2 regions of the Pseudazoarcus sp. NS34 genome follow, and region 1 is predicted to be linked to the other one. Evidence: riboswitches for the same ligand, from Rfam matches in the RefSeq annotation. Region 1 holds a riboswitch; the other holds the start of a gene.

Region 1 (7,334 bases):
CGCCGAGCAAGGCGCCGACCATCATCACCAGCTCAAACCCGCCGAACTCCTTGAGTGCGTCGAACGGGTCTTCGATGCGCCCGCTGCGCGACAGCGTGCGTGCCAGCAGGGCCCGCCGCCGCGCCTGGGCATCGGTGCCCGTGTCCGGTGCGGCGGCCGCGAGCAGTTCGATGTCGATGCCGGTCATGCAGTGGGCAAGCAATGCCGCCGAGGCTTCCGCGCCGACGCCGATCGAGCTCAGGCCGAGCACATTGCCGTCCTGCGCGGCGAAGTCGTGGGCGAGGTTGCGGCCGTGTTCCAGCGCGCGCTCGAGTTGCGAGCGCCACATCGCCGGTTCCAGCGCGTAGTTGGCGGTGCCGTGTTCGATCTTGGCATTCACCAGACCATGCCGGCTGCTGAAGTCATGCCCCACGCCGGCGTCGATCACCGACAGCGCCAGCGCCATTTCGCGGCACGCCGCATTGAGCAGCGAAGTGCCCGCCAGCATGCGCTCGACGCCTTGCCAGGTGAGCTTCTGCGGAAGCGATGACGCGCCGGCTGCGATCGCGCCCTGATCGCCGGCGAAGATCGCAATCATCGGGCGTCGCACGCGCGGCTGCAGCGTCTGCTGCACCAGCCCGAGCTGCAGCGCCAGCGTGGCGATGCGGCCGGGCGGTACGCCGTCGAGGCGGGAGCTGAGGGTGTCGTACAGGCTTGCGTCGGGCGGATCGATGCGGAACTGCATGCGGGAAGCCTCCGAGGGACGTCCGGGCCAGTCTAGCACCGTGCGCCGGGAGGTTTCAGCGGTTGAACCACTTCAAGGTGGTGCCCCAGTCGGCGATGTCGATGCGCGTGCTGTGGGCAAAACCGAAATCCAGCGCCAGCCAGCGCTCGCGCGGCAGCCCGAGCAGGTGGCCGGCGATTGCACGAAGGGGGCCGCCGTGGGCAACCACCACCACCGGCACGGCGGGCGCGGAGGACTGCAGATCGGTCAGCCAGGCCAGCGCGCGAGCGGCCATCTCGGCCGACGATTCCCCGCCCGGCGCGCGAAAGCCGAAGGGGTCGTCGACCCAGGCGTCGATGGCCGAACCCAGCGCGTCGTAGCGCTGCAGTTCCCACTCGCCGAAGTGCATTTCGGCCAAACGCGGGTCGATGCGCGGAGTTCCGATGGCCTCGGCCAGCAGGCGTGCGCGCTGCAAGGGGCTGGCGTGCAGCTCGAACTCCGCCGGCAGCAGCGGGGCGAGCCGGGCGGCGGCGATGGCGGCCGATTCGACTAGGCCGACATCGCTCGATCCGTAGCAGGTGCCGGGCGCCACGTCCGGGCGCGGGTGGCGGATCAGATGGAGTTCCATGTCGCCAGAATCGCCAGGTAGCAGGCCAGTTCGGTGAGTTGTTGCGCAGCGCCCAGGCAGTCGCCGGTGTAGCCGCCGAGGCGGCGCTGGAACAGGCGCGCGCAGTACAGCGTGACCAGCGCCACGACCGCCATCGTCAGCAGTGCAGCAGGCAAGCCGAGCAACAGCAAGGGGGCTGCGCCGGTAGCGGCGGCAATCATCAGCTCGCGGCGCGAGAGCTTGCGCGCCAGCGGTTTGGCCTTGGCGAGTTCGTCTTCGCGCACGTATTCGAGCGTGTGGATCAAGCTGGTCGAGGCCAAGCGCGAAAAGGCGTGCGCGACGATCAGCGCGGCGGCCAGCGCCCACGCGCCATGTTCGGCCAGCGCCACCAGCGCCGCGGCCTTGGCGAGCAACATCAGCACCAGCCCGACCGCGCCGTAGGTGCCGATGCGCGAGTCCTTCATGATGGCCAGCACCTGCAGGCGCTCCCAGCCACCGCCGAGGCCGTCGCAGGCATCGGCCCAGCCGTCTTCGTGGAAGGCGCCGGTCAGGCGGATGGTGACTGCGATCGACAGCACCACCGCCACGGTGGTCGGCAGCACCGTCAGCGCCAGCGCGGCGGCGACGGCGCCGGCCGCCCCCACCACCCAGCCGACCAGCGGAAAGTAACGCGCTGCGTGGTTGAGCCGCTCGGGTGACCAAGGCACCCAGGCCGGCACCGGAATGCGCGTGAAGAAGCCGAGCGCGGTGAAGAACAGCTCCAGCTCTTCGCGCAGTCGGGGCGGCAGCGTCATGCGGATTCACGCCCCGAGACGCCGGCCGATTCGAAACTCGCCATGTCGCTGAGAAAGGCGCTGGCAGCCTGCAGCAGCGGGAAAGCCAGCGCCGCGCCGGAGCCTTCACCCAGCCGCATGCCAAGCTGCAGCAGCGGCTCGACGCCAAGGTGGTCAAGCTGCAGCGCGTGGCCGGCCTCGTCGGAGCAGTGCGCGAACACGCAGTATTCGAGCACTTCGGGCACGATGGCCTGTGCGGCGAGCAGCGCGGCGGTGACGATGAAGCCGTCGACGACGATGAGCATGCGTTTCTCGGCCGCGCCAAGCATGGCGCCCGCCATCATGGCGATCTCGAAGCCGCCGTACTGCATCAGCGCGTCATACGGGTTGCTTGGACGGCCACCGCGCGTCAGCGCCTGTTCGAGCAGTGCGCGCTTGCGCAACAACCCGGCGTCGTCGAGTCCCGCGCCGCGGCCGGTGACCTCGGCCAGCGGCAGGCCGGTGAGGCAGTGTGTGAGCAGCGAGGCCGAAGCGGTATTGCCGATACCCATTTCGCCCAGACCCAGCGCATTGCTGCCGGCGGCGGCCGCAGCGTGTGCGAGCTGGCGGCCGCGCTCCAGTGCTTGTTCCAGCGCGTCCGGCTCGATGGCGCGGGTTTCCAGGTAGTTGGCCGTGCCGTGCGCGAGCTTGGCGTCGATCAGGCCTTCGCGCGGCCCGAAGTCGTGCGCCACGCCGGCGTCCACCACCGATAGCTGCAGCCCGGCGAGTCGCGAGAAGACGTTGATGGCCGCGCCTCCGGCGAGGAAGTTCTCGACCATCTGCCAGGTCACGTCCTGCGGATAGGCCGAGATGCCGGCCTTGACGGCGCCGTGGTCGCCGGCGAACACCAGCATGTGCGGGCTGCACAAACTCGGTTCGGTAGTGTTCTGGATCAACCCGAGTTGCAGCGCCAGCGCCTCGATGCGGCCCAGCGCGCCGAGCGGCTTGGTCTTGGCGTCGATGCGCGCCTGCAGGGCGGCGGTGAGGCGTCGGTCGAGCGGCAGGATCTCGAAGGGCATAGTGGTTGCTGTGGGAGTGAAGCGGCGGATGGTAGCACCGGCCGACGCCCGCTCACGATGCCGCGGGCCTTGTCCGCATGCCTGCAGGCAGAGTAAAAGACGTGCTCTTCGAACGGGCTGCGATACAGGCACACTTATGAACGACGACCAGGGCAACAGCCATCGCTTCAACGACGCCGAGCGGCATGGTGTGTATCGCGCCATCTTCGAGCGTCGCGACGTGCGTGCCCAGTTTCGCCCCGACGCGCTGCCCGACGCGGTGCTGGCCCGTCTGTTGCAGGCCGCGCATCACGCGCCGTCGGTGGGTTTCATGCAGCCCTGGGATTTCGTGCTGGTGACGGACCGCGAGGTGCGCGCAAAGGTGAAAGCCTGCTTCGACCGCGAGAACGCTCGCGCGGCGACGCTGCACGAAGGCGAGCGCGGCGTGTTGTACCGCCGCCTCAAGCTCGAAGGCATTCTCGAAACGCCGCTCAACCTGTGCATCACCTGCGATCGCAAACGCGGCGGCACCCATGTGCTCGGCCGCAGCAGCATGCTCGACACCGATCTGTTCAGCACCTGCCTGGCGGTGCAGAACCTGTGGCTCGCAGCGCGCGCCGAGGGCGTCGGCGTGGGTTGGGTCAGCATCATTGATCCGGCCGAGCTGGCGGAGCTGCTGGGACTGCCCGACGGCGTCTATCCGCTGGCCTATCTGTGCCTGGGCTATGTGGACGAGTTCCTCACCGAGCCGGAATTGGCACGTGCCGGCTGGCGCGAGCGGCTGGACCTGCATTCGCTGGTGCATCGCGACCGCTGGGGTGCCGGGCTGGCGCAGGACGATCCGCTGCGGCCGGCGCTGGATGCGCTGTGAAACTCAGCCCTTGAGCGCGAGCGGCAGCCCCGCCGCAACAAACGTCACCTTGTCGCAACGCTGCGCCACGGCCTGATTGAGCCAGCCGGCTTCGTCGCGAAAGCGCCGGCCGAGGGGTGTTTCGGGCACCAGGCCAAGGCCGGTTTCGTTGGCGACCAGCAGCACCGTTCCGGGCAGCGTCGGCACCAAGGTCAGCAGCGCGTCGCGTTCGCGAGTCAGCACCGGTTCGCGCGCTGCCGTGCCGTCACCGAGCAGGTTGGCCAGCCACAACGTCAGGCAGTCGACGATCACCACGCGCCCTGCGGCGGCTTCGCGTCGCAGCGCATCGGCCAGCGCCAGCGGCGCTTCCACGGTGCGCCAATCAGCGGGCCGATCAGCCTGGTGACGGCGGATGCGCTCCGCCATTTCCTCGTCCAGCGCCTCGGCCGTGACGATGACGCAGACCGGCCCGCCGTGCGCGCGGGCGAGCTGTTCGGCGTGGCGGCTCTTGCCCGAACGGGCGCCGCCGAGAATCAGGTGGGAACTCATGCAAGCTCAAGTGGTCGCGGGCGTTTCAGGCTATCATGCGCGCTCGCCCCACGAGGGGCGAACGTGTTTCAGGTGCCTGACAGCGGTTCACGCTCGAAGGGTAAACGGGAAACAGGTGAGCGACGGAAACCTCCGCGCGATGCCTGTGCTGCCCCCGCAACGGTAAGTGGAAGCAAGGCGCATCAAAAGCCACTGGACGAGAGTCCGGGAAGGCGATGCGTCGGACGATGCAGTGTCGTCCAGCCCATGAGCCCGGATACCGGCCTGCCACACATCGGCGAAGTTCCGCGGGGTGGCGGCGCGACCTGTTTGACCTGGTTTCTCACTCCCTGGATCTTCGAATTTGTTCTGGTTCGGCCGCGCGGGGACGCACGGCTGGCCGTCAGGGAGTTGTCCATGCAGTTCAAGATCAAGCTCGCCGCGCTCGCGGTGGCATCTGTATTTCCGTTCAACGTTTCTGCCCAGAGCGAGGATTCCGCGCTGGAGCCGATCATTGTCACGGCAACCCGTCAGGCGCAGTCGGCTGACGAGGTTCTGGCTTCGGTCGACGTCATTGATCGTGCAGAGATTGAGCGCGCCGGGCAATCCACTCTGGTGCAGATGCTGGCCGCCCGACCCGGTGTGCAGGTGACGTCCAATGGTGGCCGCGGCGCATCTTCTTCGGTCTTCATACGGGGCGCCAGTTCAGGTCACACCCTGTTGCTCATTGATGGCGTGCGCGTAGGCTCGGCAACGGCCGGTGCGCCCACCTTGGAGATGATCCCGCTGGCGCTGATCGAGCGCGTCGAGATACTGCGCGGGCCGGCCAGTGCGCTGTACGGCGCGGATGCCATCGGTGGCGTGATTCACATCATCACGCGCCGAGGCAACACCGAAGGTGTGACGCCGCGCCTGCGTATCGGTGCAGGCAGCCAAGACAGCTATTCCGCGAGCGCGGGCGTGTCCGGGGCAGCCGGACGTTTGCGTTACAACTTTGATGTCGGTCATGACCGCACCCGCGGTTTCGATTCCATGCCGGACGCCAACGGTGGGACGGACAGCGATCGTGACGGCTTCCGCAACGACTATGCAAACGGTTCGCTTACCCTGGGTTTTCGAGAGCGGGACGAGGTTGGTCTGTCGTTCTTCCATTCTGACGGGCGGAATCAGTTCGACGATGGGCAGTCCTACGATTCCCGCATCGACAAGCGGGTTGAGTCGGTCGGTGTGCACATGCGCAATCAGCTCACCGCCGATTGGATTAGCACCCTGCGTCTGAGTCAAAGCAAGGATCTGTCGCACACAAGGTCTTCGGCGTCGAGTTACTACGAGTACGACACGCGCCAGCGTCAGGTGAGCTGGCAGAACGACGTGGTCTTCGCCGGCGGCATGCTGATGGCTGCGATCGAGAGGCTGAAGCAGGACATCACCAGCACCGGTAGCTATGACCTTACCAGCCGTACGCTGGATTCCTTCCAGTTGGGCTGGGGTGGGCAGTTTGGCCAACATGACGTGCAATTCAACGCACGCCGGGACCGCAGCAGTCAGTTCGGCGGTGAAACCACGGGGTCGGCAGCCTGGGGGTATCGCCTCACTCCTGAATGGCGAGTGCGCGCCAGCGTCGGTACGGCTTTCCGGGTGCCGACCTTCAATGACCTGTACTTTCCGCTGGAGTGCTTTCCGCCTTTTGGCTGCTTCGGTGGGAACCCCGATCTGCAACCAGAAAAGGCCGTTAACCGCGAGGTCGGTGTAACGTACGAGCGTGGTGTGACAAGCGTCAGTGCGACCTATTTCAACAACCGCGTAAGCAATCTCATCGTCTGGGGTAACACTCCGGACAACGTCGGCAAGGCCAAGCTGGAAGGGTTGGAACTGGGCTTGTCCACGGTCGTGGCGGGGTTCAATCTGCGGGTCAGTTACGATTACCTCAATGCACGCGATCTTGATGTCGGCGACCGTCTGGCCCGCCGTGCTCGCCATTCTGGGTCGCTGGCAGTTGATCGTAATATCGGCGACTGGCTGTACGGCGTTGAATGGCGCGCGCAAGGCCCTCGCTACGATGCCGTGCCGAATACTTCGGCCAATCGACTCGGTGGTTATGGCGTGACGAACCTGTATGCGCACTACGCCCTGACGCCTGACTGGAAGCTCGAAATGCGGGTGAACAACGTGTTCGACAAGAGTTATCAGACGAGCCGAGGCTTTGCCACCGAAGGTCTGAGTGCATTTGTCGCGGTGCGCTACGCTCCGCGTTAATTCGAGGCTCATGACCACGTGCGGCTCACCCGAGATATTGCAACGACACCCGCTCGGGTGTCGCCGCGCCTTGCTTTGTCGTTCTGAGCCTGAGCAGGCGGTGCGCGTCTGATGTCGGGGCGCGTCCGTCTGCTGATCATTCTCGCCGCGCTCGCGCTGTCCGGCGTGGGCGCGTTGCTGTGGGCGCTCACCGCGGGTGAGTTCGCCGTCTCTCCTTTAGCGGCCCTGGCGGCCTTGTTCGGCTCGGCTGGCGGCATCGAATCCGACGTCGTGCGTCATCTGCGCCTGCCGCGTGCCGTTGCCGTGTTCGCCTGCGGTGGCCTGCTGGCGCTGGCCGGCGCGCTGATGCAGGTGCTGCTGCGCAATCCGCTGGCGGATCCCTACATTCTCGGCATCTCGGGCGGTGCGGCCGTCGGCGCGCTGTTCGCGATGATGATCGGGCTGGCGCCGTGGATGGTCGACGGCGCAGCCTTTGCCGGTGCGCTGGGCGCCATGTTGCTGGTGTTCGGGCTGGCGCACGGCGATGGCTCGTGGACGCAGACGCGCCTGCTGCTCACCGGTGTGGTCGTGGCCGCCGGCT
Region 2 (7,334 bases), 840 kb from region 1:
CATGCGCGACAACGCGGAATTCCTCGAGTGGGCCGAGGTGCATGGCAACTATTACGGCACCTCGAAGGCCTGGATCCGCGAGCAGATCGCGTCAGGCGACGACATCTTGCTGGAGATCGACTGGCAGGGTGCACAGCAGGTGCGCAAGGCCTTTCCAGAGACGGTGGGTGTGTTTGTTCTGCCGCCGTCTTTCGAGGTGCTGGAGCAGCGCCTGCGCGGGCGTGGCACTGATCCCGACGACGTGATTGCCCGGCGTTTACTGGGGGCGCGCGGCGAGATGCGCCATGTGGGGGAGTTCGACTACGTTATACTCAATGATGTTCTCGAGGACGCCATTGGCGACCTCGTAGCCATCGTCCGCGCTTCGCGGCTGCGTTGTGCGCGGCAGCGAGCGCGGCATTCGCGTTACATTGAATTTCTTGAGCAGGATTGATCATGGCCCGCATTACCGTTGAAGATTGTCTGAAGCAGATTCCGAACCGCTTCCAGCTGACGCTGGCGGCGACCTTCCGTGCGCGCCAGCTCACGGTCGGCGCAAGTCCCATGATCGAGGCAGAGAAGTACGGCAAGGAGAAGGCGACGGTCATCGCATTGCGCGAGATCGCCGAAGGCAAGGTCGGGCTTGAGGTGCTTAACCGCGGCCAGGCCTGATCTCCGGGGAGGGTGTTTGAACTCAGGGCATGCGAACCTAAGCGTTGATCGACACTGCCGGCGCCCGTCGGCGGCAGTGTGCGCGTGTTTGCCCTGGTTGCAGCGGGAGTAGGCTGATGGCTATCGCGACCGATGTAGCGCCGCTGCCCAAGAATCCGTTCAGTCCGCCTTCATCGAGCGTGCTGTCGCTGGACTTCGGCCGCCTCAAGGCCAAGCTCGAAACCTATCTCAAGTCCGAAGACATCGGCCTCATCGAGGCTGCTTATCACTTCTCGGCCGATGCCCATCAGGGCCAGTTCCGCAGCAGTGGTGACCCCTATATCTCGCACCCGGTTGCCGTCGCTGACATCATTGCCGACTGGCGCCTCGACGCGCAGGCGCTGATTGCCGCACTCCTCCATGACGTCATGGAGGACACCCACATTTCCAAGCAGGAGATCGCCGGACGTTTCGGCAAGGTCTCCGCCGAGTTGGTGGACGGCCTGTCCAAGCTCGACAAGGTCGAATTCCGCTCGCGCAAGGAAGCGCAGGCCGAGAATTTCCGCAAGATGCTGTTGGCCATGGCCAACGATCTGCGGGTGATCCTGATCAAGCTGGCCGACCGTCTGCACAACATGCGCACGCTCGACCATGTGCGCCCCGACAAACGTCGCCGCATCGCCACCGAAACGCTCGACATCTACGCTCCGATCGCCAACCGCCTGGGGCTCAACACGCTGTACCGCGAGTTGCAGGAGTTGTCTTTCGAGCACAAGTACCCGCTGCGTTTCCGCGTGCTCGACCGGGCCGTCCGGGCCGCGCGCGGCAACCGGCGCGAAGTCGTCGGCAAGGTGCTCAAGGCGCTGGAAGAGCGTCTGCCGCAGTGGGGCATCGCAGCCGACATCTTCGGGCGCGAGAAGAACCTGTTCTCGATCTACCGCAAGATGGTCGAGAAGAGTCTGTCCTTCTCGCAGGTGCTCGACATCTATGGCTTCCGCGTCATCGTGCCGGACATGCAGACCTGCTATGTCGCCATCGGTGCGCTGCATTCGCTCTACAAGCCGGTGCCGGGCAAGTTCAAGGACTACATTGCGATTCCCAAGGCCAACGGCTACCAGTCGCTGCACACGACGCTGATCGGCCCTTTCGGTACGCCGATCGAAATCCAGGTGCGCACCGCCGAGATGCACCACATCGCGGACGCTGGCGTGGCCTCGCACTGGCTGTACAAGGACGATGAGAAAACGCTGACCGAGCTTGAGCAGCGCACGCACAATTGGCTGCAGTCGCTGCTCGAGCTGCAGCACACCTCGGCCGAGGCCACCGAATTCCTCGAACACGTCAAGATCGACCTGTTCCCCGGCGAGGTCTACGTGTTCACGCCGCAGGGCAAGATCCTGTCGATGCCGCGCGGCTCGACCCCGGTCGATTTCGCGTATGCCGTGCACACCGACATCGGCAACCGCTGCGTGGCCTGCCGCATCAACACTGATCTGATGCCGCTGCGCACCGAGCTGCACAACGGTGACCAGGTCGAGATCATCACCGCCGCGCACGCCAACCCGAATCCGGCCTGGCTGACTTACGTGCGCACAGGCAAGGCGCGGGCGCAGATCCGCCACTTCCTGAAGAATGCTCACAACGAGGAATCGGTGGCGCTGGGCGAGCGCCTGCTCAACCAGGCGCTGCGTCCGCATGGCCTTGCGCTTGGCCAGATCAGCACCTTCGCGTGGGATCGCTTCCTCAAGGATCGCGGCGTCAAGAGCAAGAAGGATGTCTATTCCGAGATCGGGCTGGGCAAGCGCCTGCCGGTCATCGTCGCGCGCCGTCTGGTGCAGGCGCAGGAGCAGGAATCCGGCCGACCCGACGTCATCAAGCCCAAGTCCATCTCGCCGATCCAGATCAGCGGGGCCGAAGGCATCGCGGTGCAGTTCGGCAGTTGCTGCCAGCCGATTCCGGGCGACCCGATCATCGGCGTCATCCGCAAGGGCAAGGGGCTGGAAGTGCACCGTCACGATTGCACAGCGGTGGCCAAGGTGCGCGGCGACCGCGGGCGCTGGGTGGACGTCGAGTGGGAGCCCGCGCACGAGCGTTCCTTCGAGGTCACGCTCAAGATCATCACGCGCGAAGGCCGCGGCGTACTGGCGCGCGTTGCCAGCGCAATCGCCGAGGAAGACTGCAACATCCAGAACGTCACGATGGACAACGAGCAGGGTGTCTACATCGCGCTCAACATCACCATCCAGATCCGCGACCGCATGCATCTGGCCACCGTGATGCGCGGCGTACGCCGTGTTCCCGAAGTGATGCGCATCGGGCGCATCCGCAGCGACGGCAGCTTTGGCCGCAGCATGTAGTAGTTTTTTGCACACAACCTACTAGGGGTAGTGTGTAACCGCGCTTGACCTCCTCCGCTTCAGAATCCAGAATCCAATCCAGCTTCACGGTTGCCCGGCTCCACGGCCGGGCATGAAAAGGGAATCCGGTTTAATGCCGGAACTGCCCCCGCAACTGTAACCGGCGAGTCTGTCGCCCTCCCCATGCCACTGGGCCCTGCATTTCGGTGCACCCCGGGAAGGCTGGCGACAGATCATGACCCGGAAGTCAGGAGACCTGCCGTGCTGCCACTTCCTTCAACGCAATCGGGGCGGGGTGCCCCGGCGAGGACATGGCTTACACCATCTCTCTTGTCCGTCCGACGACCGTATTCCGCCGTGCCGTGAGGCCGGCGGTTGCCGCGTGTTTGTCCGGAGCTCCCCGCACGTCACTCCAGGAGCTCCCATGGATCGCCCTCAGCTAGACCTCTCGCTGCCCCCGTTCAAGGTCATCCGCCGCAATGGTTCGGTGGTCGACTTCCATCCCGGCAAGATCGCCGTTGCCATGAGCAAGGCCTTCCTCGCGGTCGAGGGGGGACACGGCGCGTCGTCGACGCGTGTGCGCGATGTCGTCGGCAAGCTCACCGAAGTCGTAGTCGCGGCACTGGCGCGGCGCAAGCCCGATGGCGGCACCATCCACATTGAGGACATCCAGGATCAGGTCGAGCTCGCGCTGATGCGTGGCGGCGAGCAGGAAGTGGCGCGCGCCTACGTGCTGTACCGCGAAAAACGTTCCGCTGAACGTGCGCTGGAAGCGCCGCGCAGCGCGCCCGAGCTGCATGTGGAGGTCGACGGTCGGCGTGAGCCGTTGCAGCGTGAGCGTCTGCTGCGCATCGTCGAGGAAGCCTGCCTCGGGCTGGCTGACGTGGCGGTGGCGCCGGTGGTCGATGCGGCCATGCGTGATCTGTACGACGGCATCCCGTTGGGTGAAGTGCACAAGGCATTGGTGCTCGCCGCGCGCGCACTGATCGAGCGTGAGCCGGGCTACAACTACGTCACCGCCCGCCTGCAACTGCACCAGATCCGCCTTGAAGTGCTGGGCGAGGAGGTGGCGCAGAGCGACATGGCGGCGCGCTACGCTGAGGCCTTTCCGGCCTACGTGAAGATCGGCGTCGAGGCCGGGCTGCTCGACCCGCGTCTGGCGCAGTTCGATCTGGCCCGCATCTCGGCCGCGCTGGATGCCTCGCGCGACCTGCAGTTCGGCTACCTCGGTCTGCAGACGCTGTATGACCGCTACTTCCTGCACGTCGACGAGCGCCGCATTGAGCTGCCGCAGTGCTTCTTCATGCGTGTGGCGATGGGTCTGGCGATCAGCGAGATCGACCGTGAAACGCGCGCCATCGAGTTCTACGAAGTGCTCTCGCGCTTCGACTTCATGAGCTCCACGCCGACGCTGTTCAACGCCGGCACGCTGCATTCGCAGCTGTCGTCGTGCTACCTCACCACCGTGTCCGACGACCTCGACGGTATCTTCCAGGCCATCAAGGAAAACGCGATGCTGCAAAAGTTCGCCGGTGGTCTGGGCAACGACTGGACGCCGGTGCGTTCGCTGGGCAGCCGCATCAAGGGCACCAACGGCAAGAGCCAGGGCGTGATTCCGTTCCTGAAGGTGGTCAACGACACCGCCGTGGCGGTGAACCAGGGGGGCAAGCGCAAGGGCGCGGTGTGCGGCTATCTGGAGACCTGGCACCTCGACATCGAGGAATTCCTCGACCTGCGCAAGAACACCGGCGACGACCGCCGCCGCACGCACGACATGAACACCGCGCACTGGATTCCCGACCTCTTCATGAAGCGGGTGCGCGAAGACGGCCAATGGACCCTGTTCTCGCCGGCCGATGTCCCCGACCTGCACGACCTCTTCGGCCAGAAGTTCGAAGCGGCCTATGTGGCCTATGAAGCCAAGGCGGATGCCGGCGAAATCCGCCACTTCAAGCGCGTGCCGGCCGTGCAGCTGTGGCGTCGCATGCTGTCGATGCTGTTCGAGACCGGCCACCCGTGGATCACCTTCAAGGACCCGTGCAACCTGCGCTCGCCGCAGCAGCACGTCGGCGTCGTGCACAGCTCCAACCTGTGCACCGAGATCACGCTGAACACCTCCGACACCGAAATTGCCGTGTGCAACCTCGGCTCGGTGAACATGCTGGCCCACCTGAAGGACGGCCAGCTCGATCACGAAAAGCTTGCGCGCACCATCAAGACGGCCATCCGCATGCTCGACAACGTCGTCGACATCAACTTCTACGCGGTCGGCAAGGCGCGCAACTCCAATCTGCGCCACCGCCCGGTCGGCATGGGCATCATGGGTTTCCAGGATTGCCTGCACAAACTGGGCATTGCCTACGCCTCGCAGGAAGCCATCGAGTTCGCCGACCGTTCGATGGAGGCCATCGCCTACCAGGCCTACAGCGCCTCCAATGAGCTGGCGCGCGAGCGCGGCGCCTATTCGACCTTCCGCGGCAGCCTGTGGGACAAGGGCATCCTGCCGCTCGATTCGGTCGACCTGCTCGAGCGCGAGCGCGGCGTACCGGTCGAGCTTGACCGCTCCAGCACGCTCGACTGGGATGGTCTGCGTGCGCGCATCCGCGAATACGGCATGCGCAACTCCAACTGCATCGCCATCGCCCCGACCGCCACCATCGCCAACATCATCGGTGTGTCGGCCAGCATCGAGCCCGAGTACCGCAATCTCTACGTCAAGTCGAACCTGTCCGGCGAATTCACCGTGGTCAATGAATCGCTGGTGGCCGAGCTCAAGGCGCGCGGTCTGTGGGACGAGGTCATGATCTCCGACCTCAAGTACTACGACGGCGCGCTGGGCAAGATCGAGCGCGTACCCGAGGACCTGCGCGTGCTCTACGCCACGGCTTTCGAGATCGATACCGCCTGGATGGTGGAAGCCGCAGCACGGCGCCAGAAATGGATCGACCAGGCGCAGTCGCTGAACATCTACGTCGCCGGCGCCTCGGGCAAGAAGCTGCACGACACCTACATGCTGGCGTGGAACCGTGGCCTCAAGACCACCTACTACCTGCGTTCGCTGGGTGCCACCTCGGCCGAGAAATCCACCGGCAGCGGCGGTGAGCTCAACGCCGTGGCGGCCACTGTTTCGGCCGTAAGCGCTGCCCAGGGCGGCGAGCCCAAGTTCTGCGCCATCGACGATCCCGACTGCGAAGCCTGCCAGTAAGCCGCTACGCACACGACACAAAGCAAGGACAAGACATGCTCGATTTCGAAGACAACATCGCGGCCGCCCCGGCGGCACCGCAAGCCCCCAGCCCCAACCCTGCGGCGCAAGCCACCGCCGCGCCCGAAAGCCAGCGCGTGCGCGCCTCCGACAAGCGCGCCATCAACGGCGCCACCGACGTGAACCAGCTCGTGCCGTTCAAGTACCACTGGGCGTGGGAAAAGTATCTGGCCGGCTGCGCCAACCACTGGATGCCGCAGGAGGTCTCCATGCAGCGCGACATCGCGCAGTGGAAAGACCCCAACGCGCTCTCCGCCGACGAGCGCCTGATCGTCAAGCGCAACCTCGGCTTCTTCGTCACCGCCGATTCGCTGGCGGCCAACAACATCGTGCTCGGCACCTACCGCCACATCACCGCACCGGAGTGCCGCCAGTATTTGTTGCGTCAGGCCTTTGAAGAGGCCATCCACACCCACGCCTATCAGTACATCGTCGAGTCGCTGGGGCTGGACGAGGGTGAGATCTTCAACGCCTATCACGAGGTCGACAGCATCCGCGCCAAGGACGACTTCCTGATCCCCTTCATCGATACGCTGACCGACCCCAACTTCCAGACCGGCACGCCCGAGACCGACCAGCAACTGCTGCGCTCGCTGATCGTCTTCGCCTGCATCATGGAAGGAATCTTCTTCTACGTTGGCTTCGTGCAGATCCTCGCGCTGGGCCGCCAGAACAAGATGACCGGCGCGGCCGAGCAGTACCAGTACATCCTGCGTGACGAGTCGCTGCACTGCAATTTCGGTGTCGACCTGATCAACACCATCAAGCAGGAAAACCCCCACCTGTGGACGCCGGCCTTCCGCGAGGAAATCCGCGAGCTGATCATGCAGGGCGTGGCGCTGGAATACCGCTACGCCGAAGACACCATGCCGCGCGGCGTGCTTGGGCTGAACGCGCCGATGTTCAAGGAATATCTGCGCTTCGTGGCCAACCGTCGCTGCCGTCAGATCGGTGTGGACGAGGTCTATCCGGGCGCCGACAACCCCTTCCCGTGGATGAGCGAAATGATCGACCTGAAGAAGGAAAAGAACTTCTTCGAAACCCGTGTCACGGAATATCAGACGGGGGGGACGCTGGCCTGG

The links. Region 1 has a riboswitch for cobalamin ahead of AC6H0N_RS02020 (TonB-dependent receptor domain-containing protein). Riboswitches for the same ligand answer to the same signal wherever they lie in the genome.
Region 2: another riboswitch for cobalamin. It lies ahead of AC6H0N_RS05995 (ribonucleoside-diphosphate reductase subunit alpha); the one in region 1 lies ahead of AC6H0N_RS02020 (TonB-dependent receptor domain-containing protein).

Annotation. Positions count from the first base shown of each region.
Region 1 covers NZ_BAAKIZ010000001.1:404,114-411,447, reverse strand. The annotation lists gene AC6H0N_RS02050 (nicotinate-nucleotide--dimethylbenzimidazole phosphoribosyltransferase) at 1-724, opposite strand, end outside; gene AC6H0N_RS02045 (histidine phosphatase family protein) at 780-1,331, opposite strand; gene AC6H0N_RS02040 (adenosylcobinamide-GDP ribazoletransferase) at 1,316-2,086, opposite strand; gene cobT (nicotinate-nucleotide--dimethylbenzimidazole phosphoribosyltransferase) at 2,101-3,141, opposite strand; gene bluB (5,6-dimethylbenzimidazole synthase) at 3,278-3,991, shown strand; gene cobU (bifunctional adenosylcobinamide kinase/adenosylcobinamide-phosphate guanylyltransferase) at 3,995-4,519, opposite strand; cobalamin riboswitch at 4,573-4,801, shown strand; gene AC6H0N_RS02020 (TonB-dependent receptor domain-containing protein) at 4,916-6,754, shown strand; gene AC6H0N_RS02015 (FecCD family ABC transporter permease) at 6,866-7,334, shown strand, end outside.
Region 2 covers NZ_BAAKIZ010000001.1:1,247,812-1,255,145, forward strand. The annotation lists gene gmk (guanylate kinase) at 1-433, shown strand, start outside; gene rpoZ (DNA-directed RNA polymerase subunit omega) at 436-651, shown strand; gene AC6H0N_RS05990 (RelA/SpoT family protein) at 768-2,987, shown strand; cobalamin riboswitch at 3,058-3,265, shown strand; gene AC6H0N_RS05995 (ribonucleoside-diphosphate reductase subunit alpha) at 3,412-6,192, shown strand; gene AC6H0N_RS06000 (ribonucleotide-diphosphate reductase subunit beta) at 6,228-7,334, shown strand, end outside.